DNA from 2 places in the Pseudoalteromonas sp. NC201 genome. Region 2 is predicted to be linked to the other one. Evidence: predicted binding sites of a transcription regulator. Region 2 holds the regulator's gene; the other holds the start of a gene.

Region 1 (15,411 bases), 870 kb from region 2:
GCCCTTTATTTTTACTTCAGCAGAGAGCTCGGGCGACCAATAGGCTTCGCCAGTTAGTGCTACCTTGCCGCCTTTTGCTGCTGTTAACTCAGCCTCAAGTTGAGCGGAAGTGGCATTAAAATCAAGATTGATGTGACCTTTATCAATTTCAACAGGCAAAGAGTCAGAAGACATAAATAAGCGCTGAGCAGTTAGTTTACCGTTCACTTCAGGGGCCGCGAGGCTACCTGAAATATTTATATCCCCTAACACTTCCCCTTGCAGGTCAAAACTTTGTTCCGTTACTCGGTTTAGTAGCGCTGACAACTTAGCCAGCTCAATTGACTCTATTTTTACGTTACCAGCTAATTGGGGGGATTGTTTATCTAGCGGCACACGCGTATCACCACTGAACTTACCTAAGGTTTCGGAGGTCATGCGCCAATCAGCGTGGATTTGTTTGTTATTGGTTTTTAGTAACGCTTTAAATTCAGAAATTGAAAATGTTTGCCCATGAGTCGTAACGCCGGCATCAACAATGTTCAGCTCGCCATCGGCTCGCGTTACTTGGCCATTTTGCCATGCAAGTTTAGCCACGGCCTGAGTTTCACCAGTTACTTTGAGCTCTGCTGGCAACCAAGTTTGTAGTTTAGCAAGTGCCAATTTCTCCAGTTTAACATCGGCTTGCCCTTGTGTGCCTTGTTGCTCGGCTGCAAAACACAAATCAGTATCATCCATCCGCCAACACTGCTTTGCAATGCGTTGACTGACTTCACTGATCACGATTGCGGCAGGACTTTGCAATGCTATCGTTTGCCCTTGAGAAGTTACCTCTCCAGACGATAATTCTCCCTGCCAAGTGGACTGTTGCAACTTGCCATTGACTTCAAAGCTTGCAACCACTCGCTTATCACGAATATCCAATGTCGCGTTATGTTGCTGCTGATTGCCTTTCACAGCTAAACGAATGTCTTCAACCATTTCAGAGTCAACAATCAAACGGTCTAATGCCAGTTTAATTTGCCCAGTCACTTCATTGGCAATATCAACCGTGCCTTTCGTCGTTAAGCCATGTAGTGCTATATTCTGGTAACGCACAGAGTCAAACTTAATATCGGTCTGAATCCTTGGCTTGAGGTGGTCGCCCTGAACAAAGATTTCACCACTGCCCTTTAAGTCAGCTGGAATAAGCGTATTTGCCGCCTGCTCAAACTGAAAGTCAATATCGAGATCTAACTGCTGACCAAGCTCACCGCTTACCGTCAGGCTATTTTTGCCATAATTCAGGCGTGCATGGCTAAACTCACCTAGCAGGCTTTCATCCACAACGACCTTAACGTCCGCATTAAGTGGTGTACCCGCTACTTTACCATCGAGCTTAAAGCGCTCAACATTAACCTGCCACTGTTCACCTTGACTCATAAAATCAAACGCGAATTGCCCTGCCAGCATATCGTTTTTCGTCAGGCCTGCATCGTATTGCACTAGCCCTAGTAATCTATCGACTGGTAGCTGAGAAAAGTCCCCGTTCACTTTACCCTTCACCCCTTGCGACCAGTTCACTTGTCCCGCGATTTGCGCTTGCGCTTTTTCAAGCTGAAGCTTTGCTTTAGCTAATGTAAACGCTTGTAGTCCACCTTGCCCTTCAAGTGTCGCGGTAACATCACCAAACTGCACAGTATTAACAGCGATTGAGCCTGACAAATTGTATTTTGAGGCATCCCCGCTCAAGCCGAGTGTCGCACCTTTTAAAGTCGTGGGCTCTGAAGGAATAACTAATTTATCTATTTGACCCTGTAAATCAAAAGGCCAGTTTGTCGCTGTCAAATCCGCATGGGCTTGCAGTTTTGCAAACGCCATTCCCTCGCTATTCAAAGTAAGCGTGAGATCGTGAGGGCGACCCGCCAGTGTTAAACTGGCTAACCCCTGTGGCGCACTCAAGGTTGACCTCAGATCAATAGTCCAGTCATTAAGCAAGATTTTTGCCGCTGCTGATATAAACCATTCTTGATAGTTAAGCTGAACCTGCTCCACGTCCACATTTTCATCCACTACAACTTGAGAAAGCTTGATATTCTCAAGTGTTTGCTCATCTACCGCGAGATTGTTAATCTTTAACTCGCCGAGCTCAGCGGTTAGCGGCAGATCTATCTTAGGCAGTTGGAGTGGCGCTATTGCATTAAGTGGTGCTGGCGATTTTGCAGGCACAGGCTGTTCAGTTGCCTTTGTGGTCAACTTCACACTGTCTAACAGCAAAAAAGGGACATTAAAATGTGAGCCAGAACCTGAAAACTGCGTGTCTAAGCCTTGCAATCGCACAGTAATTTCCGGCGTGTCCAACGAGAATTGCTGAACTTGAGCACGTTTTATTGCAATTGGCAGTGGTAACTCAACTTGGCTACTTTCAGTAGTTTCCTCTTCGCTGACACTTTTCTGCTTTTGTACGATCGCTATCGTTTTTGCGTCTAGCGCAATGCAAACGCTGGCACAGGTCAACCACTCAACAGTGACTTTGGTGTCTCTAAGACGAATATCTATATTGTCATTGTGATAACGCAACGTAAGATTGGCGCCAGATAACAAGCGCTTATCTAAGCCATCGATTTCTAACCCTGAAACCGTTTTATTCGCTGTCCAAACCAGTAACTTTTGCCCAGGCAAGGTAAAGCATAAACAAACCAAAAGTAAAAATAAGCTAATAATGGCAGTAATGATTTTGATTCTTAAGCTTCTGAACTGCATTAGATTTCAGGTCCTATAACAATACTGAGACGGGTGCTTTTACTTTCTTTGGTCAGCCCCCAAGCATGATCGAGCCGGATTGGACCAACGGGGGTTAAATAACGAAAACCAAACCCAGCTCCAACTTCCCAAGCGTCCGAGAAATCGTTCGTTGCAGTACCCGCATCAACAAACAAAGCAGCTCGCCAACTTGGATGGAATTGATAGTTATATTCCACTGTACCAGTGGCTAAATATCTGCCGCCAAGTATGCGCCCTTCGTCATCGCGAGGGCCGATAGATTCATAGGCAAAACCACGGATACTCTGATCCCCCCCAGCAAGAAAACGATGGGTAAACGGAATTTGGTCAATATCCTTTGTCACAATCGCCCCTAAGTCTAAACGACCAAAAAACAAGTGCTTGGTTTCAAAGCTTCTTAACCATTCATTGTTCCATCTCACTTTCAACATATTTGCAGACGATAGTACAGAATCTGCTGCAGCTTCAATGGAGATCAGGCGCTCGTTCCCCCAATAAGGTAGCGCGCCACCTTTACTTTCTTTCTTTAAGTAGCTAATACCTGGGATCAACATTTCCGTCCGTTGTTTTTCGCCTAGCTGTTCCGTAGTTTCGTGTTCACGTTTCAAAAACGCCGTCCTCACCCACTCGTCATCCGTTAGCCATTGTCGCTGTACTTGTACGTTCCAAATCCGGCTGTTGATCCCTTCAGTTACTTCATCCTGCACCTTATAACCGCCTAACACACGCCATAAATCGTCGTTAGGATTGTCTACTGGAATGGTATAACTGGCAGTGATATCTTGTTGCTTTTGCGACAGCCTCAGATTGGATTCAAAGGAATGCCCATCCTCGGTGATCCAAGGTTTAGTCCACTTAAAACGGGTTTTTGCACCCACATCATCACTGTAGCCAGCACCCACTTCAAAGCTATTTGCGGGTTTGTCTTCAACACTCACTCGAACGGGGATCTGATCGCTCGTCCGGTCCTTTAACAGCGGATAAACCTTTATCGCACTAAAATAAGGTGTGGCATTTAAAGACAGATTAAAATCAGACAAGAGGCTAGCTTCAAACGGCTGCCCTTTCGAAAATGGGCTTAGCGAACGTATATAGTTAGCCGCTTTGGTGTTTCCCTCAATAGCAAGGTCGCCAAATTGATAACGTTTACCTGTGTTGAGAAGTAGTCGCACGCCAGCATAGCGATTCGCTTTGTGAACAAGCAACTTGGACTCCTGCCATTGATAATCAAAATATCCAAGTTCTAGTAGCTCGCTTTCAAAGCGGCTTTTCGTTGCCTGATAATCACTATGATTAACTTGCTTGCCAACTTGGATTGGTACATCTTTGATAAGCGAAACTAAATCCGCATTGTCCTTCCCCGTGCCCACAAGCTCAATATTAATATCTTTCCATTTCAGTGGTGCTTCAAGTTTGACTTCGGCTATGACGTTTTGCCCTGCTCCACTGAGTTGAATATCAAAATGATAATAACCTAAAGCATGCAAAGCGCGACGTATGTCCGCACGTACCTCTTTCATCACCCGAGGGACTTTTGGCTTACCTTTGTAAGATTTTAAAAAACCAGTGATGTTGTCTTCTACGTCGCCGTTTTCGACTTTGACTTCAATGTTGGAGATTTTTACTGATGCAGGGCGAGACTCCGCACCTGCGTTAAACGAGGAAAAGCAGCACAAAAAAAGCGCTAGTGTTAAACAAGAGAAATACGGCTTCATTAAAATAAAACGACCTAAATATCGCGACTTATGGGCATCGATAACGCCATTGTGCTTGTGAAAATGGATACTGTAAAACGACTTTTCAGAGAAAGTGCAATTTTACTGAGCTTAAGCTGAACATAGGGTGTATTTTGATGTAACGCAGTGGCTTTATCGCACATTTATTTACATTCATCCTTTTTATTTTCTTGCAGATGACGGACAATAGCAGCAATTGAACCTGCAGAGTGAAATTATGCAATTCCCAAATGATGATAACGGTGAACTTTTAGCTGAGATTGCCGCTGCTGGCGTTGATCTGACGCAAATGCAGAATATCGATTTTTATATTCTTTTCGAGCAAGCCGATGATGCTAAGCGCTTCAGTAGCGCGATTGAGAAAGATGAATTAGCACCTAAAACCCAGTTACAACAATGTCCTGATACTGGCGTTTGGGAAGTGATCACCACAGTGACTATGGTCCCTGTGCACGAGCTGCTGAGTCAGACAGAGCAATACCTAGAAAGCATAGCCAATGGCTATGAAGGATATGGTGATGGCTGGGGCTTAATGGCCTCGGAAGAATAAACTTGCTACAGAAAAGCTAACTTTTGTCGGCCTTTCTGTAGCTTCCTTGATAATCAAACAGCTTTTCAGAAACCTGCCAACCAAACTTCTTGTGTAATTTAGCAATCACAAAATCCGGTGCAATTAAGTCAGTATCTATCACTTCTTCAGCTGACTGCCATTGCGCAGGTGCCGATGTTGACTTTCTCCGCTTTGCAAATTGCTGGTGGAATATAAATAGGCTCTTTTGATTAGAAAAGTCATAGACTTCACTGCAACTTGCCCCATCCTCATCAAAGTAAGTAATTTTTAATTTATTGCCACCGAGTACTTCGCTACATAGCCCGCTACAGCGTAATACTATTGCATGTTTTAAATTCAGTGCCGCGCGCAGCTTATCATCTGGGTCTGCCATTACTGCGCCGCACTGATGACATTGCCTTGCAGCAATATCATTTTCTGCACCGCACTGCTCACATTCTTTAAACTTAAAACGATAATCACATTGCTGTGAGTGACCTTCATCGTCTTCAAGCAACCCCTGACAGCGCCTACCAAAATGCTCAATAAGCTTGCCTTGCTCGTCTACCTTGCCCCAGAAAATATTGGCAAAGCCACAACCAGGACACAGCACCTGTACGGGCTCATTGTCTGAATTAGGCTTTTTACTTCCCACTTCAGGTGCAAATAAGTCAAAGTCATTGCCAGCATAATCAATGACAAAGCAATCTTCTTTATTTTCGTCTAACCTAAGTCCTCTGCCTACAATCTGCTGATAGAGGCTCACGGACTCCGTGGGTCTCAAGATAGCGATAACATCAACATGGGGCGCGTCAAACCCGGTAGTCAGCACAGAAACATTCACTAAATACTTAATTTCTCTATTTTTGAACTGGACGATAAGTGCATCTCTCACGGCAGATTTGGTTTCACCCGTTATTAGCGCACTATATTGCTCAGGTAAATAGCCGAGAATTTCTTTTGCATGCATAACCGTCGCGGCAAAAATCATTACGCCGACCCTATTCTCACTTAGCGCTAGTAAGTGCGAGATAATGCTTTTTGTTGCACGGGTTTGAGCCTGTAATAATGTATTCATATCAGATTCTGAATAACGCCCAAACGAATCTGTACTTAAACTAGAAAAGTCATAATTTTCAACCGCTGGATCAATTTTTTTAGGTGGCGTTAGGTACGAGTTTTTTATCATATATCTGAGCGGCAGCTCATAAATACACCGCTTAAATGGTGATTCTGCTTTCCCCCTCACAAAACCGTGATAATGCTTATGATATATCCATCCCATACCCAAGCGATAAGGTGTTGCTGTTAAGCCCAGTAACTTTAATTCAGGATTAAATTCAGTCAGCTGGTTTAAAATTTGCTGATACTGACTATTATCATCACCACTTACTCGATGACATTCATCAATGATAACTAATGAATAGAATTGATTAAGTTGTGACAAATTTCGAGACAACGACTGCACACTGGCAAAAGTCACCTGATGCTGTAACGACTTTTCTTTTAATCCAGCAGAAAAAATGCTCGCTTGTAATCCATAGCTTTTATATTTTTGTGCATTTTGTTCTACAAGCTCTTTAACATGAGTCAACACTAATATTTTGTGCCTAGCAAGCCGTGCAAGCTCCGCAATAACTAAACTCTTTCCGGCGCCAGTAGGCAAAACAATTACTGCAGACTCGCTAGATTTACGAAAGTGGAGCAGTGTATTTTGTACCGCTTCCTGCTGATAAGGTCTTAAAACGTAAATAAGCGCCTCAGGGGATATATAATTAAGTCAAAAAAGGCGTACCTACTAAGGTACGCCTTTTATTTAAGCAATTTAAACAAAGGTTGTTCAATACCGAACCACCTTCATAATAAAGCCTTATTAGATTAGATAATCATCTAGGTTAACACCTTGGAATACTTTAGGTGTTTTACCACGGCCAGTCCACTCGATTACCTCACCGTCTTTTTCAATACGGTATTTTGCTTTTACTTTAGAACGACGGTCAGCTGACGTAGTGCCTACTAAATCATCAAGCGTAAGTCCTTTTTCTTTCAGCATAGCCAATACCTCTTCTTTAGCTTGCTGTTGTTCCTTTTGCTCGTCCAGTGCTTTTTGGATAAGCTCTAACGCTTTTTCTAAATCACCGTAGCTTGCATTTTTAATAAAAGACTTGATCTCACGCATTGATACTCTCTCAATTAAGCTTAGTTTTAATATTTATATTGAATACTATATTAAAATTAATAAAAAACAAATTGTATTCTGTGAATTTTAATTTTGTTACGAAAAAAGCGCCATAATAGCGCTTTCTAGTTAGGATTAAGAAGATTTAATTACATTTTGTTTAAATCTCATTCAACTTTCCAGTCAATAGTTGTACCCGCTTTAATCGGAACAACAGATCCTTCACCTAATTTGTATGCATCAGGCACTTGCCAAGGAGACTTAGTCAGCGTAATGGTATCTGTATTGCGTGGTAAGTCATAAAAGTCCGGACCAAAGTGACTCGCAAAGCCTTCTAATTTATCAAGCTCTCCCGCGTCTTCAAATGCTTCGGCGTATAGCTCTATTGCGGCATGTGCAGTGTATGCACCGGCACAGCCACATGCGGCTTCTTTTTTATCTTTCGCATGAGGGGCTGAATCAGTGCCCAAAAAGAATTTCTTACTTCCGCTTGTCGCCGCTTCAATTAGCGCTTGTTGATGTGTATTACGCTTTAAGATAGGTAAGCAATAATAGTGAGGGCGAATACCACCAGCCAACATATGATTGCGGTTATAAAGCAAGTGATGAGCAGTGATAGTTGCTGCAACGTTGTCAGGTGCTTGATTGACAAAATCAACGGCATCTTTTGTTGTGATATGTTCGAGTACGATTTTTAGCGCTGGAAAGTTATCAACGACTTTAGATAGCTTCGTCTCAAGGAATACTCTTTCTCTATCAAAAATATCAATAGATGAGTCCGTCACTTCACCGTGCACAAGCAGCAACATGCCAACTTCTTGCATCGCTTCAAGTGCTGGATACACGTTTTCAATATCCGTTACCCCCGACGCTGAGTTTGTCGTCGCACCGGCTGGATACAACTTAGCAGCAACGATATGACCGGTTGCTTTCGCTTTTTTTATTTCTTCAGGAGTAGTGTTATCCGTAAGGTACAACACCATTAGAGGCTGAAAGTTACCTTGAGGATTAGCGGCCATTATGCGGTCACGATAAGCCAAAGCAGTCTCTGTGCAAGTTGCTGGTGGGACCAGATTTGGCATGATAATCGCGCGGCCCATATAGCGACTAATATCTCTTACCGTATCGACCAATACATCACCATCACGTAGGTGCACATGCCAATCATCTGGTCGTGTAATCGTTAGCGTTTGTTTGCTCGTCATTGCTCTCTTCCACTGCTGAATTTGCCCGATCATAGGCTGCACATGGGTGTTAGTAAAGTTTTTCAGGCCAACCGCAGATTATTTCACTTTGTGAGTTTACTTTAGCGCGTTTTCATTTTTCACAATATTGGTAAATATGTACAATTTAAGTTAACTTAGTAGCATCTTTTCATGAGAAATATGTATGCTATCTGAGAACCAAAAATTAGAATCAAAAACTGAGCAGCTTAGCATCATTAACCAGTTTTCTTCGTCGCTGCTGCATCTAACCAAACTTGACGAATTATTTGAATACGTTACGACACAGGTTGTCAACCGACTGGGGTTTGTCGATTGTGTTATCTATCTCGCTGATCCTTACCAAGAATACCTAGAAGTCGCTGCAAGTATGGGCGTTTCCCATACTAATGGTGATTATCGTGTTGAACAAACCAAGATAAAGATTGGTTTAGGTATTACTGGTCAAGTAGCAACGACTAGAGCGCCCTTTATTTCTGGAAACGTCGCCGCTCACCCTATGTACATTGCTGATTTACGACCCGCCATGTCAGAGCTTTGTGTACCACTTGAGTATGACGGTCATTTAATCGGTGTGATTGACTGTGAGCATCCAGAGGCCGATTATTTTACCTCCGCGCATTTACAGATATTATCGACGGTCGCACATCTGCTCAGTGCCAAAATCCATCAGTTACGTACCTTAGAAAACCTCCAAACCACGATTGCCCAGTTACACCAAGCACAGAATTTAGAAAAGTCCCTGCTTAAAATTGCAAACATCACTTACCGCTTTGAGAACCTTGAAGCTTTTTATGATGACTTATATAAAATCATTGCCTCTCAGCTTTGCGCCGAGAACTTCTTTATCGGCCTTTATGATACTCAACAGGATATTTTAGAAATCGATTATTTGATTGAGGGAAGCGAAAAATGTAATGCACATCAAAAAGTATCAAAAGATCAGATTAAGCATACTGCATCCTACTATATTCTGAAGAACCAACGACCACTGCTGTGTGATAACAATCAATTTAGAATGCACATTACGCGGGGTGATTTTAAAATGGTGGGCCGCTCGCCGCGCTCTTGGTTAGGCGTACCATTTTTGGTTAATGATCAATATCAGGGCGTGATTGTACTGCAAAGCTACAATAACGACCAAGCTTTCGTGAATCATGATTTATCTATTTTGACTTATATAAGTCGCCAAGTCAGCATGGCCATAGACCGGCAGCTTTCACGGCAAGCGTTAGAGCATAGAGCCTTACATGACGATTTAACGGGTCTTGCCAATCGCTATTTATTGTTAGAGCGGATCAAGCATGCCATTTTGAGGCTTGCACGAATCGAGTCCTCTAATTTGCACTGCCTAATTTATCTGGATTTAGACAGATTTAAGAGCATTAATGACTCACTTGGCCACGATGTTGGTGACCATTTCTTGATTGCTATTGTCGAGATGATAAATGGCTGTATTCGCAAAACCGATACATTCGCGCGGCTCGGGGGTGATGAGTTTGCAATTTTTATGGAAAATGTCCAAGACAGGCAACAAGTCACTCTGCTACTTGATAGGATCACCACAGCAATAACCAAGCCCCTTCATATAGATGGTCATGTTCTGCAAGCTTCTGGCAGTATTGGCGTTGCGTTCACTGATAACGAGTCCGATAGCGCAATTAATTTACTGCAGCAAGCAGATGCCGCCATGTACGAAGCAAAATCTTCGGGTCGGGGTCAGGTCTGCTATTTTAATAATGCCATGCGCAAGCGCCTAAAACAGCAAGCCGATATTGAAAATGATCTGCAACATGGCATAAAAAACAATGAATTTGCGCTGTACTATCAGCCGATATTTTCTCTCACGACTGGCGCTATTGTGAGCTTTGAAGCCCTTGTCCGTTGGTTTCACCCCAAAAATGGTCTCGTCTCTCCAGATGCTTTTATTCCAATTGCAGAGCAAACCGGACAGATCATTGAACTTGACTTACATTTGTTGGAATTAGCAGCCAAACAACTCAAACGTTGGAAAGCGCAAAAGCTGCCGAAAACTCGCGTTACGGTAAATGTTTCATCGCGACATTTCGCAAGCTTAGAGTTCGTAGATACAATTCAGCAACTTTATCATCATTATGAGCTTACACCTGGCTCTTTATGTTTGGAAATCACAGAATCTGGATTAATAGCAAACTTAGCCCTCGCAACCAAAATTATTCAAGGATTAGAATCCCTTGGAGTGAAGCTTTATCTTGACGACTTTGGCACTGGTTACTCTGCTTTAGGTTATTTGCACCAGCTCCCCATTCATGTGCTTAAAATTGATAAGAGCTTTATTGACCAACTAACTGAAAGAGAAAACCCCCTAGTTGATGCGATTTTGAAGCTTGCACAATCACTTAACCTGACCGTTGTCGCTGAAGGTATCGAGCTCGAAACCCAGTGGCAGCTATTAAAGCAAAAAGGTTGTCAGTTTGGCCAAGGTTATATTGTTTCTAAACCACTCGCCGCAGATCAAGCGATGGCATTTTTACTGAGTAGAAACTAGCAAATACCTCATTGTTTATAAACAATGAGGTGTTTGAACCGGTTTAGTTTAACTTCTACCTAATTCGCTTCTAAGCTCCTTGGTTGCTGCCACCATATTCTCAAGTGCAGCCCGGGTTTCTGTCCATCCTCGGGTTTTAAGCCCACAATCAGGATTCACCCATAATCTTTCTACTGGGATTTTCTTCGCTGCTTTGTGAATTAAATCTTTTATCCATACCACCTCAGGTACGTTTGGCGTGTGAATATCATAAACGCCAGGCCCGATGTCATTGGGGTAGTCAAAATCTTCAAAGGCGTCGAGTAAGGTCATATTTGAACGTGACGTTTCAATTGTGATCACGTCCGCATCCATATCCGCTATGGCGGCGATAATATCGTTAAACTCCGAATAACACATATGCGTATGGATCTGTGTTTCGTCATTCACACCACTTGCAGATACCCTAAACGCATATGCCGCCCACGCTAAGTAAGTTTTCCACTGACTGGCTTTGAGTGGCATCCCCTCTCTAAATGCAGGCTCATCGATTTGGATCACCTTAATCCCTGCATTTTGCAAATCCACTACTTCATCTCTCAGTGCTAAAGCTATTTGATTCGCGATGCTCGGCTTGTCTAAGTCATCTCTGACAAACGACCAAAATAAAATAGTCACCGGCCCTGTTAGCATGCCCTTCATCGGTTTTTTGGTTAAGCTCTGTGCATAACTCGTCCACTTCACTGTCATTGGTGCTGCACGCGAGACATCTCCCCAGATCACAGGGGGTTTAACACAGCGCGACCCATAACTTTGCACCCAACCAAACTGCGTAAAGGCAAAACCTTCGAGTAATTCACCAAAATACTCAACCATATCATTGCGCTCTGCTTCGCCATGTACAAGCACATCTAAGTTAAGCGCTTCTTGTTCTTCAACGGCATAACGGATCTCAGCTTCCATCTGGCTTTGATAAGCATCAGTACTCAACGTACCCGCTTTATAATCACGTCGCGCCTTACGAATAGCTTGGGTTTGTGGGAAAGAGCCTATCGTTGTGGTTGGCAATAAGGGTAAATTTAGCGATTGTGCTTGTTTTTTAATTCTGGTTGCGAATTCACTCGTGCGTTGACCGTCTTTTGCTGTAAGCGCTGAAACACGCTGCTGCACCTCATTATTATTCACTCGAGTAGAAGTCAAACGCGCTTTTACAGGCTTAGAATATTCGACCAACTGGGTAATATCACGCTGCTCCAATGCATTTTTCAATAATGCCAGCTCTTGCCCTTTTTGTTTGGCAAATGCGAGCCAAGACTTTAACTCACTATCAAGCTTTTGCTCTTGCTCTAAGTCGACTGGCGTATGTAATAATGAGCACGAAGGAGCGAGCCAGAGATTATCACCGCGACGTTCATGAACCAGAGCAAGTTGCTGATATACACCTTCGAGATCCGAGCGCCAAATGTTACGACCATTCACAATCCCGAGAGACAGTACGCTATCTTGCCCAACTACTTCCTCTAACGCAGCCAAGTCGTAGTTTGCCGTTACGCAGTCAAAATGCACGCCTTCTACGGGGTAAGATTGAATATCTTCAACATGCGCTTGTACGGAGTCAAAATAACTGGCCAACAACACTTTTACTCCTTGGCCACTCAACGCATCAAAACTCCGGCGCAGCGCGTTACGATAAGCATCGTCGATTTCCAGTGCTAAAATAGGTTCATCAATTTGTACCCACTCAACACCTTGAGCTGCAAGCTTGGCAAGTACCTGCTGATATACAGCCAATAACTTATCTAATAAAACTAATTTATCAAACTCTTGGCCAACACATTTAGCTAAGTAGAGATAGGTTACCGGGCCGACCAAGACGGGTTTTGCTCGGTAGCCAAGTAATTGTGCTTCCTCTACTTGAATGAATAACTCAGTCCAAGTCAGAGCAAACTCCTGTGTTTGAGTTAGCTCAGGGACGATGTAATGATAATTGGTGTTGAACCATTTTGTCATTTCACTTGCAGCACACGCACAGCCGCTTGGTGCTCGCCCTCTGCCAATCCGAAACAAAGTATCGAGATTTACAGACTCATCATTTTTGTGACGACTAGGAATAGCGCCGACAAGTAATGAAATATTCAACACGTGATCATACCAAGCAAAATCGCCGACAGGGAGAAGGTCAACACCAGCATCGGCTTGCAATGCCCAATTTTCTGCACGAATGCGCTTTCCTTCCGCGATTAAGTCGTCTTGCGTTAAGTCCCCTGACCAATAGCGCTCTACTGCAAATTTAAGTTCACGTTTTTTGCCTACGCGTGGAAAACCCAAATTATGTGTTAATGCCATGATTTTAATTCCGTCTAGATGTATGGATGTCTAAATTTAATTATCATAATCAAAAACAACAATTGATGCTTTTTCAGATTTCATATGAATAAAATTAATTTGTAATTTTTTGCAAAATTTTTACAGAAGTAGTGACAACGCTGTCATTTTTAGTGTTATAGTGGATTTGTGAATTTTTGAACAATTCACCGTAGGTATTTAGACGTCTAGACATTGATAATAACTAAATAGAATCGTAATATTGAGTAATGCTGAGATTTGCTCACTTCAAATATGAGAATTGTTGATAATGATTGATATAAAGCACCTAAAGACTATCTCCACCTTGAAAGAAACTGGTTCTCTTGTGAATACAGCACGAGAGCTATTCCTGACTCAATCCGCTTTATCTCATCAGATCAAAGATCTAGAGAACAAACTCGACTGCCAACTATTCGAGCGCAAGACCCAACCGGTACGCTTTACCCCTCAAGGCATGTTGCTATTAGAGCTCGCCAATGATGTATTGCCTAAAGTTGAAGCAACAAAGTGTCGTTTGAAGGAAAGCCTTAACCAGCCCATCTCACAACTCAGATTAAGCGTGGAATGTCATGCTTGTTTTCACTGGTTGCTGCCAACGATTAAAGAATTCAATACCTTTTGGCCTGACATTAAAGTCGATTACGAACGAGGCTTTAGCTATGATGCGATTCCTGACCTTATTGAAGATGAGCTGGACTTAGTGCTTACTTCGGACATTCGAGAACCAGAACAGCTCGAATACGCGCATCTTTTTGACTTTAAATTAAAGTTAATCGTTGCACCAGATCACGAATTGGCCAAGAAGGCCTATGTCACAGCACTCGACCTAAAAGATGAAACCATCATTTCTTACCCTATTCCTCGCGAGCGTCAGGACATATTTAAGCACTTTATTCAAAATGCACGCTTTGATGGTACGCTAAAAACCGTCGATCAAGGTTTATTAATCTTCCAACTTGTGAGTGCAGGTATGGGGGTTGCGGCATTACCAGACTGGTTGGTCACACCGTATGAAAGCCAAGGGCTGATTAAATCGATTCCTCTAGGCGCTCTTGGGCTAAATCGTCCAATGTATTTAGCAATGAAGAAAAGCATGAAAGATAACCCTGTTTATCGCCATTTCCTCAATACTTGCCGTAAAACCACGGCAAGATAGTTGACTGGGCTCTTTTTGAGCCCTAATTGTTATACATTTCTACAGCTCCCATCTCATGCTAGCATTGCGTCAGGCTTATCTAAATCTAAGGCATGTTTAAATGTTTGAAGTCAAAAAGGTTATCGGTCAACTTCTGATGCCGTTACCGTTATCTTTGGTTGCACTTATGGGGCTCATGTTTTTTATCGCCAAAACACGCAAAGGGTCGTATATCGCAGTCTGGTTGGTCCTACTAACTACTTGGAGCATATCCACTCCTTATGTCGCGCAACACATTATCGAGTGGGATAAGGGCACGCTCACCGCATTCAATCCAAGCAGGCACAAAAACATAGACAGAATTGTTGTGCTTGGTTGTAATTTATACCCCGATGATTCCCTCCCCAGTAATGCTCAATTAGGTAGTTGCGGTTTAGCTCGACTAGTTGAAGGCATTAGACTTGCTAATATTTACCCAAAAGCCCAGCTGTATGTTTCTGGTTATGGCTATGGCAACGCAACAAGCGCAGGACTCATGGCTAAAACTGCACAGAGCTTAGGTATTTCCGCTACCCGTATCAAGCAAAACCACAATGCCAAAGACACCGCAGACGAAGCGAAAATGCTCGCGCCCGTTTTGGTAGATTATGATGTTGCACTTGTCACGTCAGCTTCGCACATGAAACGCGCAAAAAACCTATTTGAAGCACAAGGCGTTGAAGTATTCCCTGCCCCGACAGAGTTTTATAATTTTAAGTCACTCCCATTAAGTCGGCAGTTTATCGCAAATGATAAGGCGCTAGATATAGTCACTCGAATTTGGCATGAACAAGTTGGTAGTATGTGGATCACGATACGTCGCATTATCGACCCTGAAGCACTTTAAGCGTCGAAAAAGGCATCAAAACCAGGCTAAAGTTCGATAAATTGGCGCTGAAAAACGTAAAAAATTGAAAATTTGCGCAAATATGGG
Region 2 (15,411 bases):
AGTCGTGGCCATCATCAAAAACAAAGCGTGCAGCATAGTGACCAACGGGTTCAATTTTCTTTATGGCGACATTCTGTTTGTTTAGCACGAGTTGCTTTTGCGCCGGACTATGCCCTTGCACTTCGGCGGATGGTGAATGTGTTCGTAAGAATTCGGCACTTAGCGTAAAACAGCGGCCGTCCTCAAAATAAGCATCGAGTACTTTACTGAGTTTATGGTAATGAAGTTTGGTGACTTGATACATAATTGGTATAACTCAAAAAGCGGAGCAAGGCTCCGCTTTTGATTTTAATTTACAGAATGAAGCGGCTTAAATCTTCATCCTGAACAAGCATGTCTAAATGCTGTTCAACGTAGGCGGCATCAATTGTCAAGGTATCACCGGCCTTTTCACTGGCATCGAATGAAATCTCTTCCATCAGTTTTTCCATCACAGTGTGAAGGCGACGCGCACCGATGTTTTCAGTTTTCTCGTTGACCTGATATGCAGCTTCAGCCAGTTTAGTGATAGCGTCATCGGTAAAGTCGATAGTGACGTCTTCTGTTTTCAGTAGCGCTTGTTGCTGCTCTGTAAGAGATGCATTTGGCTCAGTTAGAATACGTTTGAAATCACCCGCAGTTAGTGCTTCTAGTTCAACGCGAATAGGTAAACGACCTTGTAGTTCAGGGATTAAATCCGACGGCTTGGCCATTTGGAACGCACCTGACGCGATAAATAAAATGTGGTCGGTTTTTACCATGCCGTGTTTAGTATTAACGGTTGAACCTTCGATAAGTGGTAGTAAGTCGCGTTGTACACCTTCACGGCTAACATCTGGGCCAGAAGATTCTCCGCGCTTACAAATTTTATCGATTTCATCAATGAACACGATACCGTTTTGTTCAACTGACTCAATAGCTTGCTCTTTAAGCTCTTCTGGATTAACAAGCTTTGCAGCTTCTTCTTCAATCAATAGCTTAAGTGCTTCTTTAATTTTCAGCTTACGGTTCTTTTTCTTGTCACCCGACATGTTTTGGAACATGCTCTGTAGCTGGCTGGTCATTTCTTCCATACCAGGAGGTGACATGATCTCAACATGAGGCGCCGTTTCTGCGATGTCGATCTCAATTTCTTTGTCGTCTAACTGACCTTCACGTAGTTTCTTACGAAATACTTGGCGTGTTGACGAGTTTTCATTTGGCTGAGACTCACCATAAGCGTCTTTTGCTGGTGGCAAAAGTGCATCTAAAATACGCTCTTCGGCGGCTTCTTCAGCGCGGAATTTGAATTTCTTGGTTTGTTGTTCACGTGTTAGCTTAAAAGAAACTTCGACTAGATCGCGGATGATGGTCTCAACTTCTTTACCAACATAACCCACTTCGGTGAACTTAGTCGCTTCTACTTTGATAAATGGTGCGTTAGCAAGCTTTGCTAGACGGCGGGCAATCTCAGTTTTACCCACACCCGTTGGGCCGATCATCAAAATATTCTTTGGTGTAACTTCTGCACGCAGCTCTTCATCAAGCTGCATACGACGCCAACGGTTGCGCAGTGCAATCGCGACGGCTTTTTTGGCTTTGTCCTGACCGATAATGTGTTGATCAAGCTCGTGCACAATCTCTCTTGGAGTCATAGCTGTCATGACGAGTCCTATTACAATTCTTCGATAGTTTGGAAATTATTGGTAAATACGCAGATATCGCCGGCGATCTTCAGGCTCTTTTCCACGATTTCTTTCGCACTTAAGTCTGTATTTTCAAGTAGTGCGGTTGCAGCCGCCTGTGCGAAGTTACCACCACTGCCGATAGCAATAAGATCATGCTCTGGCTGCACCACGTCGCCGTTACCTGTGATGATAAGCGAGGCGGTTTCATCGGCTACCGCAAGTAGGGCTTCAAGCCTTCTTAATGCTCTGTCGGTACGCCAGTCTTTTGCCATTTCTACGGCTGCTTTAGTGAGATGGCCTTGGTGCATCTCTAGCTTTGCTTCAAAGCGTTCAAATAATGTAAATGCATCAGCTGTACCGCCAGCGAAACCTGCCAGTACTTTACCATTGTATAGACGACGTACTTTACGTGCGTTGCCTTTCATAACTGTGTTACCAAGCGAAACTTGGCCATCACCGCCGATAACCACTTTGTCATCGCGACGAACACTAACGATGGTAGTCATAGTAATCCTTATCTGGGCCTGTGCCCGTGTAACTCTAGATTAGTAGGAAATATGGGTGGACTTATAAAAATCAAGTCCAGCCCCAAATCCCGCAGCCAAATATCCCAACGCGTTGTAATTTGTTTTTATCGCTTTCTGCTAAACGCTTGGTATCGTAGGGGCCAAGACGGACACGATACCAGACACCGTTACTCCCTTCGGTACGACGGATCTCCGCGATTAATCCAGCAAACGCAACTTTGGCTTTCATGGCTTCGGCTTGGCTATGGGTTCTAAATGAACCACACTGCATTTGATAGGGACCTTTGCTCTCGATCTCTTTAACTTCGACCTTGATTTCATGATTTTTAATTTCTTCAATGAACTCAGGTGGGCGAGGTTTTGGTTTACTAACCTTTTGCTCTGCAACTGGGTGTGGGTTTTTGGCTTGCTCTACTTCTTTAGGATCGGCATTGGTTTTTATAAACCAAAGACCGTAGGCAAACCCTCCGATTAGTAGAAATGCAAAAATAGCAGCAATAACAGGAAATTTCGCCGATTTTTCTGGCTTGTCTTTCCCCTTGCCTTTAGGTTTCTTATTGATGTAATCGTGCTGTGCCATAGGTTATTTGATTTTAATAGCTATCCATTGGATCAACATCTATGCTCCAGCGTACTCGATTGGCAGACTCATGCGTAGCGATATAGCGCGCAAGTTGCGAAAGGTAGTCCCGCAGCACAGTGCGTTGTTGTGCGTGTATGTGTAATTGATATCTGAACTTTCCAGCTATTCGTTCAAGTGGTGCTGGAATTGGACCCAGCAATTGTATACCAGGATAGGGGGTAGCTGGAACCAAATCCGACAAAAAGCGCAATACTGTATTTATATTTGTTGCCTCGGCGCGGATGATAGCTAAGTGTGCGAAGGGGGGAAGCATAGCTTCTTCACGCTCTTGTAAGGCATATCGCGCGAAGTCGCCATAACCATTATTAATTAAATCTTGCAATAATGGATGTTCTGGAAAATGCGTTTGCAATAACACGGTTCCCGCTTCACCGGCACGTCCGGCTCGTCCAGCAACTTGCGTAATGAGCTGTGCCATTTGCTCGGTTGCTCTAAAGTCACAAGAGTAAAGTCCTGAGTCCACATCCAAGATAATCACAAGGCTGACATCGGCAAAGTGGTGGCCCTTGGCAAGCATTTGAGTGCCGACCAGAATTCGCGCGCCACCTTGATTAATTTCTTCAAGGGCGCTTTCAAGGCTGCCCTTACGGCGCGTAGAATCTCGGTCAATGCGAGTAACGGGAATATCAGTGAAGCGTTCGCTTAAAAAGCCTTCGAGTTGTTCTGTACCAAGCCCTGTGGGCATGATTTGGGTGCTGCCGCAATCTGGACACTGTCTCGGTACAAAGTCCTGCTCACCGCAATGGTGACATACCAAGCGGTTCATATTTTTATGGTACGTGGCGCTGGTAGAGCAATGTTTACAGGTATTAAGCCATCCGCATTCGTGACACATCAATGTTGGTGCAAAGCCCCGACGATTTAGAAACACCATAACTTGCTTACCGCGAGCGAGTGTTTTTTCCATCCAATGTAAACTCATTGGTGAAAACCCGCCTTGTTCTGGCTGACCTTTCATGTCGACAAGGTGAAATTGGTTGTCGTGCTGGGTCTGCGCTCGTTTACTCAGTGTGACGAGTTGATATTTGTTGGTAATGGCTTTGTGTAATGTTTCTAATGCCGGTGTTGCGGTTCCCAAAAGCAAAGGGCAGTGTGCCTGATGCGCTCGAAATGCAGCGAGATCTCTGGCGTGATAGCGCAGGCCTTCTTGCTGTTTAAACGAGTTGTCGTGCTCTTCGTCAACGATGATCATGCCGAGATTTTGAAATGGCAAAAAAATGGCCGAGCGAGTACCGATAACCAAAGCGCTCAGACCCTTTTCGGCGCGACGCCAAGTATGTAGGCGCTCATTATCGGTTAGATTTGAGTGCCATAAATCAATGGGCAGGTTATTAAAGCGCTTTTTGAAGCGGTTGACTGTTTGCGGTGTGAGTCCAATTTCAGGCACCAAGATCAGTGCTTGTTTACCCGCTTTTATTATGTTTTCAAGGCTCTGTAAGTAGACTTCGGTTTTACCACTTCCCGTTACACCTTCGATTAAAAAGGTACGGTAACCGACTTGTGCATTAACGGCGCTGCAAATAGTCGCTTGCTGGTCGTTTAGGCGTGGCTTTTCGCCTAGCTGTAATTCGTTTTGCGACCAATCACTATCATGCTCAATAGATTGTGAGATAAGCGCTTTTTCTTCCAATGCTTTAATTGTTTGGCTAGCAAATCCGAGCGCTTTGAGTTCACTTAATTTTATTGCACCACCTTCATGTAATTGAGAAAGCAGCGCTTGTTGCTTTTTGGCTCGCAGTGTTGGTAGTTTCTGCCCTTTTTCCGTTAATCTGACGATAGGGATCTGAGTTTTGTCTGGGCTTCCACCATCTCTGAGTACTGCCGGCAGTGCTGTGAATAAGGTATCGCCAATTGGATGACAGTAATACTGGGAGACAAAGTGTAAAAAGCTAAGTTGTGCTTGATTAAAGACAGGATGCTCGTCCAACACCTCAATAATTTGCTTGAGTTTTTCTTTTGGTACATCGGTGTCGTCTTTTTTAGCAAGTGCAATCGCTGTGCAGCGACGGTTGGCAAAATTGACGGTGACTCTCATTCCTGCTTCAACTTGCATGGTTGGTGCTAGCAAATAGTCGAATGTTCGGTGCAGTGGCAGCTTTAAAGCTACTTCAAGAATGAGCATGTATTACAATTCCATAAAGTGAGCGCAGTGACGAAGTATATACCTAAGGTGGTACGAATTGAAAACGTACTCTGCGACGGTGATAAAAAACTCTGAAATATTGCTTGTAGATTGTTCAGTTAAGCACTAAAATACGCGTCCACATTTTTGTATAACTACGTATGGTGCCAGACTTCGGGTTTGGAGAGCGATACGGCCTTAACTAGAGGTTGCTATGAAAGAAGGTATTCACCCTAATTACGAGACGATCACTGCATCGTGCTCTTGCGGTAACAAGTTCGAAACTCGTTCAACGCTATGTAAAGATATTCACCTAGACGTATGTTCTGCATGTCACCCGTTCTACACTGGTAAGCAGAAGATCCTTGACACAGGTGGCCGTGTAGATCGCTTTAACAAGCGTTTCGGTGCACTTAGCAGCAAGAAGTAATCTTGTTGGTCTAGTCGAAAAAAGCACCTTTAGGGTGCTTTTTTTGTGCCTGTTTGAAAATACCTTCTCGATTTATACATCCTATTCTGCATCAGCAGATAGACCGTCAGTCATCCCGTCTTATTGTGTCTTTTATTCTTCTAAAATAAAAAACTTGCCAGTTTGGCAGCAAAACTTTACTGATCTCTTGGGTAGAGTAAAAACTCTATTTAGCAGATAAATATTGAACATTTACGAGCTTAAGTTGTGAAAATAATCAAAGCTCATATAGTAAATACTATCAGGTATGAGCACTTAATATAAACTAAAGTCAGTATATTGCGATTAAATGTCGGTATCTTGACGTTAAAGTTAGTTAAGTTGCTATTCTCTTATTGTTTTTATAGTTGGTGTACATTTGTGCTAATTTTATACATTCTGTGCTGGTTTTAGCGTCTTGTTTTTTAAGTTTTAGTCATTTTATTTGTGAAATATTTCTTAAAATTGAGCTTATCTTCTCGGAAAAGTATAGAAAATACCATGCTAGTGGATAGACCTGATTTTACTTGAATAATGAGCAAAACTCGGTATTGTGTGAATACGGTCGATTAACTATATGTCCTATTGACATACCGCGACAGCAAAGCACATACGCTTGTTGAGTGGTTGAATGTCGTCGCTCATATAGTTAATCGCACTGTGTGTTGCTGTAACCAGCTAGCTAGGTTGCCAACATTCAGAATGCGAACGTTTACCACACTCTCACATTAACTTCGTAGGAAAATATCGCGCCATGACAGACTTTCGTCAACAAGCTCTAGATTATCACGAGAAGCCCGTTCCAGGTAAAATCAGTGTTGAACTCACTAAACCTGCCGAGACCGTAAAAGACTTAGCACTTGCATACAGCCCAGGTGTTGCAGAGCCAGTACGTGAAATCGCGGCTGATCCGGCGAATGCATACCGTTACACGGGTAAAGGAAATATGGTTGCGGTGATCAGTAATGGTACGGCAATTCTTGGCTTGGGTAACTTAGGTCCTTTGGCGTCAAAGCCTGTTATGGAAGGTAAGGCACTATTATTTAAGCGTTTTGCGGGCCTTGATTCAATCGATATCGAAGTTAAGCACAACACCACTGAAGACTTCATCAATACTGTGGCAAATATCGCAGACACATTTGGTGGTATTAACCTTGAAGATATTAAAGCGCCAGAGTGTTTTGAAATTGAGCGCGCGCTAATTGAACGTTGTGACGTTCCTGTATTCCATGATGATCAGCACGGCACTGCAATTGTAACCGCTGCGGGTATGCTGAATGCGTTGGAAATCCAAGGTAAAGATATTCATGATGCGATTATTGTGTGTCTTGGCGCGGGTGCAGCCGCTATTGCTTGTATGGAATTACTGATCAAATGCGGTGCTCAACGTGAGCACATCTATATGCTGGACAGAAAAGGCGTGATCCATACTCGTCGTGATGACCTAAATGAATACAAAGAGCTGTTTGCAAACAACACGGATAAGCGTACGTTACAAGACGTGATTGCAGATGCGGACGTATTTGTTGGTGTTTCTGGCCCAGACTTACTTTCTGCTGAGGATCTAAAGCTAATGGCTGACAAGCCAGTGGTATTCGCTTGTTCTAACCCAGACCCTGAGATCTGCCCTGAAGTTGCACACGGTGCACGTAATGATTTGATCATGGCGACAGGCCGCTCGGATTATCCAAACCAAGTAAATAACGTACTGTGTTTCCCGTTTATCTTCCGTGGTGCGCTTGATGTACGTGCAACCGCTATCAATGACGAAATGAAGATTGCAGCGGTTGAAGCAATTAGAACGATTGCGAAAGAGCCTGTACCTGCTGAAGTGTTAAAAGCGGCTGACGTAGATAGTCTAGAGTTTGGTCCTGAGTATATTATTCCAAAACCAATGGATCCACGTTTGTTACCTCGTATCGCAAAAGCGGTAGCGATAGCTGCAATTGAATCAGGCGTGGCACAAATCGATATGCCAGCTGGATATATGGAATAATACCATTGGTATTATTCAAATGAAAAAGCCTCGATTGAGGCTTTTTTTGTGTCTGTATTTCCAGAGCGAAAGAGTAGTTATCACTCTTCGTTTATTTCTGGGATCTCCAAACCGCGCTCTTCCATTATTTGTCTTACCTCTAAAGGAATACGCTCTGGATTATCTTTTCTCAAGTCTTCATCGCTCGGCAGTGGCTGACCTGTGAAGGCATGTAGAAACGCCTCACATAAAAGCTCACTGTTCGTGGCATGACGTAAGTTATTCACTTGGCGACGTGTACGCTCATCAGTTAGCACTTTGAGTACATTCAGAGGTATGCTCACCGTGATCTTTTTTACTTGCTCTGCTTTCTTACCGTGTTCTGCATATGGGTGAATATACTCACCGTTCCATTTTGCCATAATTGTGTACTTGCCTCAGTTACATCAATGCCAATATGACTGGGTTCTGGTCTACATTATTCACCAACCGCATGAATATAGGGATAACCTTACGAATTAAAGATAAATCCCAAACTCAAATAGATGAATAAACTAATCCGCCATAGCGAGATAGAAGAATCTCTGCCATAGTTTTCAATAACTCAGTCGTATTAGCAACGCCTAGAGTGGCGAAATTTTATCGGTTTAAAAAAGATAGTCAAATACTAGTTATTTAGCCATTTAGCAGTATAAATGTTTTGACTTCTGGTTTCTGTTGCTCTAACCTTTTAGACGTCTAAACATCCAACTATCTAGGTGACCTTATGAGTCAAGTTAATAAATCGACGGTAGCAGTGCGTCACGGTATAGAAGCTGATAAAGCGCATGGGGCAGTAGTGCCACCGCTTTACCTTTCTACCACCTATTCTTTTGCCGATTTTGATACCAAACGCGACTACGATTATGGCCGCAGCGGTAACTTTAATCGTGATGTGCTTGCACAGGCACTTACCGAACTTGAAGGTGGTGCTCGTGGTATTATTACCGCCACTGGCATGGCTGCCGTTCACCTAGTAACTCAACTGCTTAACCATGACGATACGCTGGTTATTCCACATGACTGCTATGGTGGTAGCTATCGCTTGTTTACATCGCTTGCAAAGCGTGGATTACTCAAATTAACAGTCTTGGATCTCACGCAACCTGAAAGTCTTGCGCAGCTGCAGCAGATCAAACCTAAATTAGTTTGGATTGAAACACCAAGTAACCCAATTTTGCGGTTAACGGATATAGAAGCTGTCGTAAATGCAGCACACGCTGTGGGGGCTTTGGTCGCCGCTGACAACACCTTCTTGTCTCCTGCATTACAAAACCCCATTGCCTTTGGCGTGGATGTCGTCGTGCATTCAACCACTAAATATATCAATGGTCATTCTGATGTAGTGGGGGGCGCGGTGATCGCGCGTACACAGGAATTGGGTGATGAGTTAGCTTGGTGGGCGAATAATATCGGTATTACCGGTGCACCTTTTGATAGTTACCTTACCCTACGTGGACTGCGCACCTTAAATGTGCGTTTACGCCAACATCAAGAAAATGCTCAGCTTATTGCAGAATATTTAGAAAAGTCGCCGTATGTTAGCCAAGTTTATTACCCTGGCCTTGAGTCGCATCCTCAACACGAACTTGCGAAAAAACAACAGCTCGGCTTTGGTGGCATGGTGAGCTTTGATATCAAAGGCGATCTGCAAACATCTGCGAAGTTTTTAACGTCTCTAACGCACTTTTCATTGGCAGAATCTTTAGGTGGGGTTGAGAGTCTTATTTGTCATCCAGCGACGATGACACACGCGGGTATGGATCCGCAAGCACGTTTAGAAGCGGGAGTGGGCGACACGTTGATTCGTATTTCTGTAGGCATTGAAGATGCACAGGATCTCATTGCAGATCTGGAAGCGGGATTTGCATGTATTGATGAAAGTCAGGCGAGTGATGATGCTAAGTCATTCAAATTAACGCCTGCACATACAGTAGCGTTGTGGTGAGTAAATGGCAAAAGTAGTACATAAGTTTGGTGGTTCGAGTTTAAGCTCGCCAGAGCGTTATCAGGCGGTTGCCAAGATAGTGTTAGAGCAATGTCAACTAGGTGACAGTGTTGTGGTTTCTGCTGCAGGAAAAACAACGAATACCCTAGTGAAGTTATGGCAAAGCTTTGAGCAGCAAGATGTTCGCGCATTCAACGATGTTTTATTACAAGTTGAAAATCATCAACGTGAATTAATTGATGCCCTGTTTGTAGGTGAACAACACAGTGTGTTACTCAAACAGCTTGTCAATGAGCTGCAAGCAATCGCTTCAGGACGAGAAGAACAGCATCTTCACTACGCGAGTTTACTTGCACATGGAGAGCTATGGTCGGCTCGTATATTAGCAAACTACCTAAGTTCTCAAGGTATCGAAGCCAAAGCTATCGACGCTCGTACGTTATTTGTACAACAAGAGGGGGTGTTACTACACGCCCATAACAAAGAAGCGTGCTATCGCGCAATTGATGATCACGCTATCTATATCGTTACCGGTTTTATTGCCGCAAATGCACAAGGTGAAACGGTGACTTTAGGCCGAAATGGCAGTGACTATAGCGCGACTTTGTTGGCAAGTTATCTTGATGCGGCTCAAGTATCAATTTGGACGGATACAACGGGTGTATTCAGCACTGATCCACGTAAAGTCGCCAATGCCATAAAATACACAAAGGTATGTCGTGGCCAAGCTGAATTACTCGCACGATTAGGTAATCCAGTACTACATGCAAAAACGCTGTCTCCACTTAAAGATACCGATATAAAACTGCAAGTTCGCAGCAGCTTTGACGCCGATGCACTTGGCACTGAGATAGTAAAGGCAGGCTATAGCAAAGAGAAGCGCTTTATTACCACTTTTGGACAACTTGACCTGTTACGCGTTGAGCAGCTAAAAAGTGGTGAAGTGAAACAGCTAAGCCAGCTTATTCAACATAGCATTCATCATTTTGTTAAAGGTGGAGAGGCACACTTACTGGTGCCATCTGAGTTTAGCCATGTTGTGATTAAAGCGCTGGATTCGCGAGCCAATATTATTGAGTCGCAAGTACAAGGCTTTGCTATTGTTGCCCCAAGTCAGGATGTTGCTGGCTTACATCAGCAAGCTCTGGAATTATTGGATGAACATGCGATTGTCACCCGTTTTGTGCTGCAAGAGCGCCATTACAGCTTAGTGTTAACCGATCAAGCAATTGATAGCGATCTACTTGCTATATTGCACGAACGTTTGGTCAATAAAGGCAGAGAGCTTGCTGTGATTGTAGCTGGTGTTGGCAATGTGGGTGAAGTGTTTATCGAACAATGCAAAAACCAAGTCGCTAAGCTGAGTGAGCACTTTGATCTTAAGTTGGTTGGCTTACTGCGTTCTAAGCAAATGTTGTTCTGTCCAAGCGGGTTGAATTTAGCATCGTGGCAACAGCAATGGCAAAATGAGGCCATCGAATATAATGAAGCAGAGCTATTCACTCGTATTAAAGAGCTAGATTACGAGCATAAAGTGGTGGTCGATATTACTGCGAGCGAGCGTTTCAGCGAGTTGTATCCGCAGTTTGTTGAACATGACTGCCATTTGATCAGCGCTAATAAATATGCCGGTACGGCACAACAAGGTTGGTACTCCAAGCTGCGTCAGCAGTTACAAGAGCGTAACCTGTTATGGCGTTACAACACCAGTGTTGGCGCAGGTCTACCCATTAACTTTGCGTTGGCTGATCTGCAAAATAGTGGCGATGAAGTGGTGAGAATTGAAGGCGTCTTTTCCGGCACTTTATCTTGGCTGTGTAGTCGCTATGATGGTTCTGAAGCATTTTCTGAGCTAGTGCTCGGGGCGCAAGAACTTGGTTTTACTGAGCCCGATCCGCGCGAAGATCTATCTGGCCGTGATATGCAGCGTAAGCTTTTGATCTTAGCACGAGAGTTAGACATTGAACTTGAGCTTGATGATATTGAATTAGAGGCGTTAATGCCTGAGTCATTGAGTGTGGGTTCATGGCAAACGTTTTTAGAAAATCGCCAGCAACTCGATGACTTTTATGCGACACACTATGCAAAGGCCACAGCGAATGACGCTGCGCTTCGTTATACTGGTGCGCTTGAAATTGCAAGCAATGGCAAAGTGTCTGCAAAAGTAGGCATTGCACAGGTACCAAATGGCTCGGCAATCGCGAATTTAACGCCGGGTGATAATATTTTTGTGATCCACACTAAATGGTATGAACAAAACCCGCTGGTGATCCAAGGCCCGGGGGCAGGTAAAGAAGTGACAGCAGCGGGAATACATTCCGATTTATTCTGGCTGACGCAAAATCTAAAATAACTCTTTTAAGAAAATAGATATAATACAACTGGTATAAGACAAAAATGCCGATACATCTGTATCGGCATTTCTATTTTAGAATAACTCTTCGTGAGTCGGTAGCGGCGCGGTATCGTCAAACGGTGTGCTGCTATCCGTATCCAATACGTACTTGGTTGGGGCCGTACCTTGCTCGAAATATTCAAACCGAGATGTGTAGTCGTTCTTGCGAGACAAAAGCCCTGTCTTTAAATCAATCCGAGTTGAAATAAGCCCTGGAGGCGGCTCTATCGGAGCCAAAGGCTCATCTTTAAGTGCCTCACGCATAAAGTCTATCCAAGCAGGTTGTGCTGAAATCGCTCCGGCTTCTGCGCCAACAAGTTGATTATTACCAAGGTTAGCGTTGTAGGCCGCACGACCCAAGGATTTACTCGCATCGTCAAAGCCAACCCAGACTGTGGTGAGGACATTACGGTTAAAGCCCGTAAACCAAGTATCTACTGAGTCATTGGTGGTACCCGTTTTTCCAGCAAGGTCACGACGTTTTAACCATTGACCACGCCAGCCAGTGCCGCTCCAGCCCGTATCGTGTTTCCAACTACCACCACCCCAGATAGCACTGTGAAGCGCATCAGCAATCAGAAATGCGTTTTGCTCCGAAATCACTTGCGGTGCACAGCGCTCAGGTTGTTCTTCCATCTGCTGTTCGTCGCAGACCAATAGCGGCTCTGCAGAACCCAGCTCAGTGCCGAATGAGTCGGTAATTTTATCGATAAAATACGGCTCAATGAGGTGACCGCCGTTGGCAAAAGTGGCCATGCCGCGCGCCATTTCAATAGGAGTCAGTGCAGCACTACCAAGTGCCAACGACTCGCTGCGATTAATATCTGCGTCTTGGAAACCAAATTTAAGCAAATGATCAGCAGCCTTATTTATGCCAACGCCTTTGATCAAACGAACAGATACCACGTTTTTCGATTGTGCAAGCGCTCGGCGAATACGGATTGGGCCGTTATACACTTCAGGGCTATTTTTTGGACGCCAAGCCACGCCAACGCTTCTGTCCCAATGATTAATCGGGGCATCATTAAGAATGGTGGCTAGGGTATAGCCATTTTCTAATGCGGATGAATAAATAAAGGGTTTGATGTTTGAACCCACCTGACGCTTAGCTTGGGTAGCGCGATTGTATTGGCTAAGCTCAAAGCTGTAGCCACCCACAATCGCCTTTACACGCCCATCCTGCGGGTCGAGTGAGACGAGGGCACTGGATGCCTGTGGCAACTGACTTAACATCCAGCCGTCGTCTTGTTTACGGACAAACACTTGCATGCCCGGCGCGAGGATATCTGCGGTTGTTTTTGGTGGTAAGCTTTGACGCGTTTCACTGATGTATTGTCTGGCCCAACTTAAGCCTGACCATTCCAATGTAATTTGCTCACCGGTTTTTAAGAGCAGGTCGGCCGTTTTCTCTGCAATGCTTAGCACCACAGCTGCTTTTAACGGCCCAATTTCATTGACCTTTTTAAGGCGAGTAATAATGCCTTCATGGCTTAGCGGCGATTCCGTTTCAGCATGCCAATAGGTTTCTTCTGCGCCTCTAAAGCCGTGACGCATATCGTAGGCATGTAAATTATCAACTAATGCATGCTGAGCAGCCTGTTGCATGTCTGATTCCACACTGGTGTAAACTTTCATGCCAGAGTTGTAAGCCTTATCAGTACCATAACGCTCAACCATATAGGCGCGAACCATTTCAGAAATATAAGGTGCATACAGCTCGATTTCGGCGCCATGGAATTTAGCCGTGATAGGAGCTTGTGTCGCCTCACTATATTCTGCGCGGGTAATATACTTTTCAGCAAGCATTCGTCCGAGCACAACATTCCGGCGCAATTGCGCGCGCTCTGGGTTACGAATTGGATTTAACGCAGAAGGCGCTTTTGGCAGGCCTGCAATCATTGCCATTTCTGCTAAAGTTAATTCTGATAGTGAGCGACCGTAGTAGACTTGCGCTGCAGCACCGATACCAAAGGCGCGATTGCCCAGTTCAATTTTGTTTAAGTAAAGCTCAAAAATTTCATCTTTCGTTAATAGTTGCTCAATATGCAACGCAATAAAGATTTCTTTCACTTTACGAATATAGGCTTTCTCTCTTGTTAAGAAGAAGTTTCTGGCAAGTTGCATGGTGAGCGTACTGGCTCCCTGCTTTTTTTGCCCTGTGGTGATAAGCACTATAGCGGAGCGGACGATACCTATCGGGTCTACGCCGAAATGATCGTAAAAGCGGTTATCTTCTGTCGCTAAGAATGCCTTTCGCATGGGGAGTGGAACATCCTGCAAACGTACAGGGATCCTGCGCTTTTCACCAAATTGATTGATGAGTTTTCCGTCTCGTGTAAAGACTTGCATGGGTGTTTGTAGTTGAACATCTTTCAAAACCTCTACACTTGGTATGTCAGATTTGACATAATAATAAAGACTGATAAGTGTCAACACGCCTAAAAGGGTACAAACAAAAACGAATTGTAAAAATCTTTTCAATAATTTCACGGAATTATCCCTAGTTAGACTCCCAATTACAGGTAGACACTGCTAGTATATCTTGATTAAAAAACGATTAATATTTTTGTGTGCTAAATTTTTATGGTACACAGTCTTAAAAGGAAACGGGCGCTTCACATGCTGAGCCAACTACTAAAAAAACAAGCACCTCTGATGATAGGGATCGATATCGGCTCCCATTGTGTCAAAGCGGTGTTGCTGTCGAAGACAAGTTCCAGCTACCGAGTAGAAGCCGTTGCGATTGAACCTATTCCGAAAGGAGCAGTAAATGAAAGGGCCATTCAAGACATTGAAGCGATCGGCAACGCGATAACTAAAATGAAGCGGCGCATTCCAAAGCTCACGCAATATGCAGCAGTTGCCGTATCCGGTCAGACCGTGATTACAAAAGTGATCTTTATGGATGTGTCATTAACTGATGCTGAACTCGAGTCTCAGATAGCAATAGAAGCAGATAGCCTGATCCCTTACCCGTTAGATGAAGTTAGTCTAGATTTTGAAAAAATTGGAGTAAACGAAGCCGATCCGTCAAAAATGAATGTGCTGCTCTCTGCGGCTCGTACCGAAAGCGTGCAAGCACGGGTTGGCGCATTGGAAGAAGCGGGTTTCAAAGCGAAAGTTGTTGATGTAGAAAACTACGCACTAAGTAGAGCCATGGATGTCATTTACCCTGAACTGCCAAATGATGCCTTTGATAAAATCGTAGCAATGATAGATATTGGCGCAGTGCTTACGCTGATTAGCGTTATTCAATCTGGGAAAACGATTTACACTCGTGATCAAGTGTTTGGTGGTGAGCAATATACCAACAGCATTGTTGCTTATTACAACAAAACCTACGATGAAGCAGAACTGGCGAAAACGACTGGGGATTTACCTCCAAACTATACCTTTGAAGTCTTGGCTCCTTTCCAAACTTCTATGCTGCAGCAAATTCGTCGAGCAGTGCAAATGTTTATGACGACCAGTGGTAAAGATCATATCGATTACATCGTGTTGACGGGTGGAACGGCTTTAGTGGATGGCTTAGATAAACTGCTCATTGATGAGCTTGGGATCCACACAATAGTGGCAGACCCGTTTACTGATATGGAGATTGCACCAAAAGTAGATAGGCATGTGCTGCAAAAGCATAAAGCGCAATTCGCCTTAGCGACAGGCTTGGC

The links. The regulator MetJ, encoded in region 2, represses methionine synthesis genes. The targets are predictions, from matches to a motif close to TAGACGTCTAGACGTCTA.
Region 1: metE (5-methyltetrahydropteroyltriglutamate--homocysteine S-methyltransferase) is a predicted target of MetJ. The motif match lies at 13,482-13,499, and genes of this name have one in related genera.

Annotation. Positions count from the first base shown of each region.
Region 1 is NZ_CP022522.1:2,849,589-2,864,999, forward strand. Features, by position in the region: gene tamB (autotransporter assembly complex protein TamB) at 1-2,721, opposite strand, end outside; gene PNC201_RS12365 (autotransporter assembly complex protein TamA) at 2,721-4,457, opposite strand; gene PNC201_RS12370 (ribonuclease E inhibitor RraB) at 4,696-5,028, shown strand; gene PNC201_RS12375 (DEAD/DEAH box helicase family protein) at 5,045-6,781, opposite strand; gene PNC201_RS12380 (H-NS histone family protein) at 6,902-7,207, opposite strand; gene pyrC (dihydroorotase) at 7,375-8,412, opposite strand; gene PNC201_RS12390 (bifunctional diguanylate cyclase/phosphodiesterase) at 8,597-10,957, shown strand; gene metE (5-methyltetrahydropteroyltriglutamate--homocysteine S-methyltransferase) at 11,006-13,282, opposite strand; gene PNC201_RS12400 (LysR substrate-binding domain-containing protein) at 13,572-14,459, shown strand; gene PNC201_RS12405 (YdcF family protein) at 14,560-15,324, shown strand.
Region 2 is NZ_CP022522.1:3,716,355-3,731,765, reverse strand. Features, by position in the region: gene PNC201_RS16340 (gamma-butyrobetaine hydroxylase-like domain-containing protein) at 1-244, opposite strand, end outside; gene hslU (HslU--HslV peptidase ATPase subunit) at 294-1,622, opposite strand; gene hslV (ATP-dependent protease subunit HslV) at 1,634-2,152, opposite strand; gene PNC201_RS16325 (SPOR domain-containing protein) at 2,223-2,753, opposite strand; gene priA (primosomal protein N') at 2,767-4,938, opposite strand; gene rpmE (50S ribosomal protein L31) at 5,153-5,368, shown strand; gene PNC201_RS16310 (malic enzyme-like NAD(P)-binding protein) at 6,141-7,382, shown strand; gene metJ (met regulon transcriptional regulator MetJ) at 7,463-7,783, opposite strand; gene metB (cystathionine gamma-synthase) at 8,128-9,348, shown strand; gene metL (bifunctional aspartate kinase/homoserine dehydrogenase II) at 9,353-11,701, shown strand; gene PNC201_RS16290 (penicillin-binding protein 1A) at 11,777-14,233, opposite strand; gene PNC201_RS16285 (pilus assembly protein PilM) at 14,363-15,411, shown strand, end outside.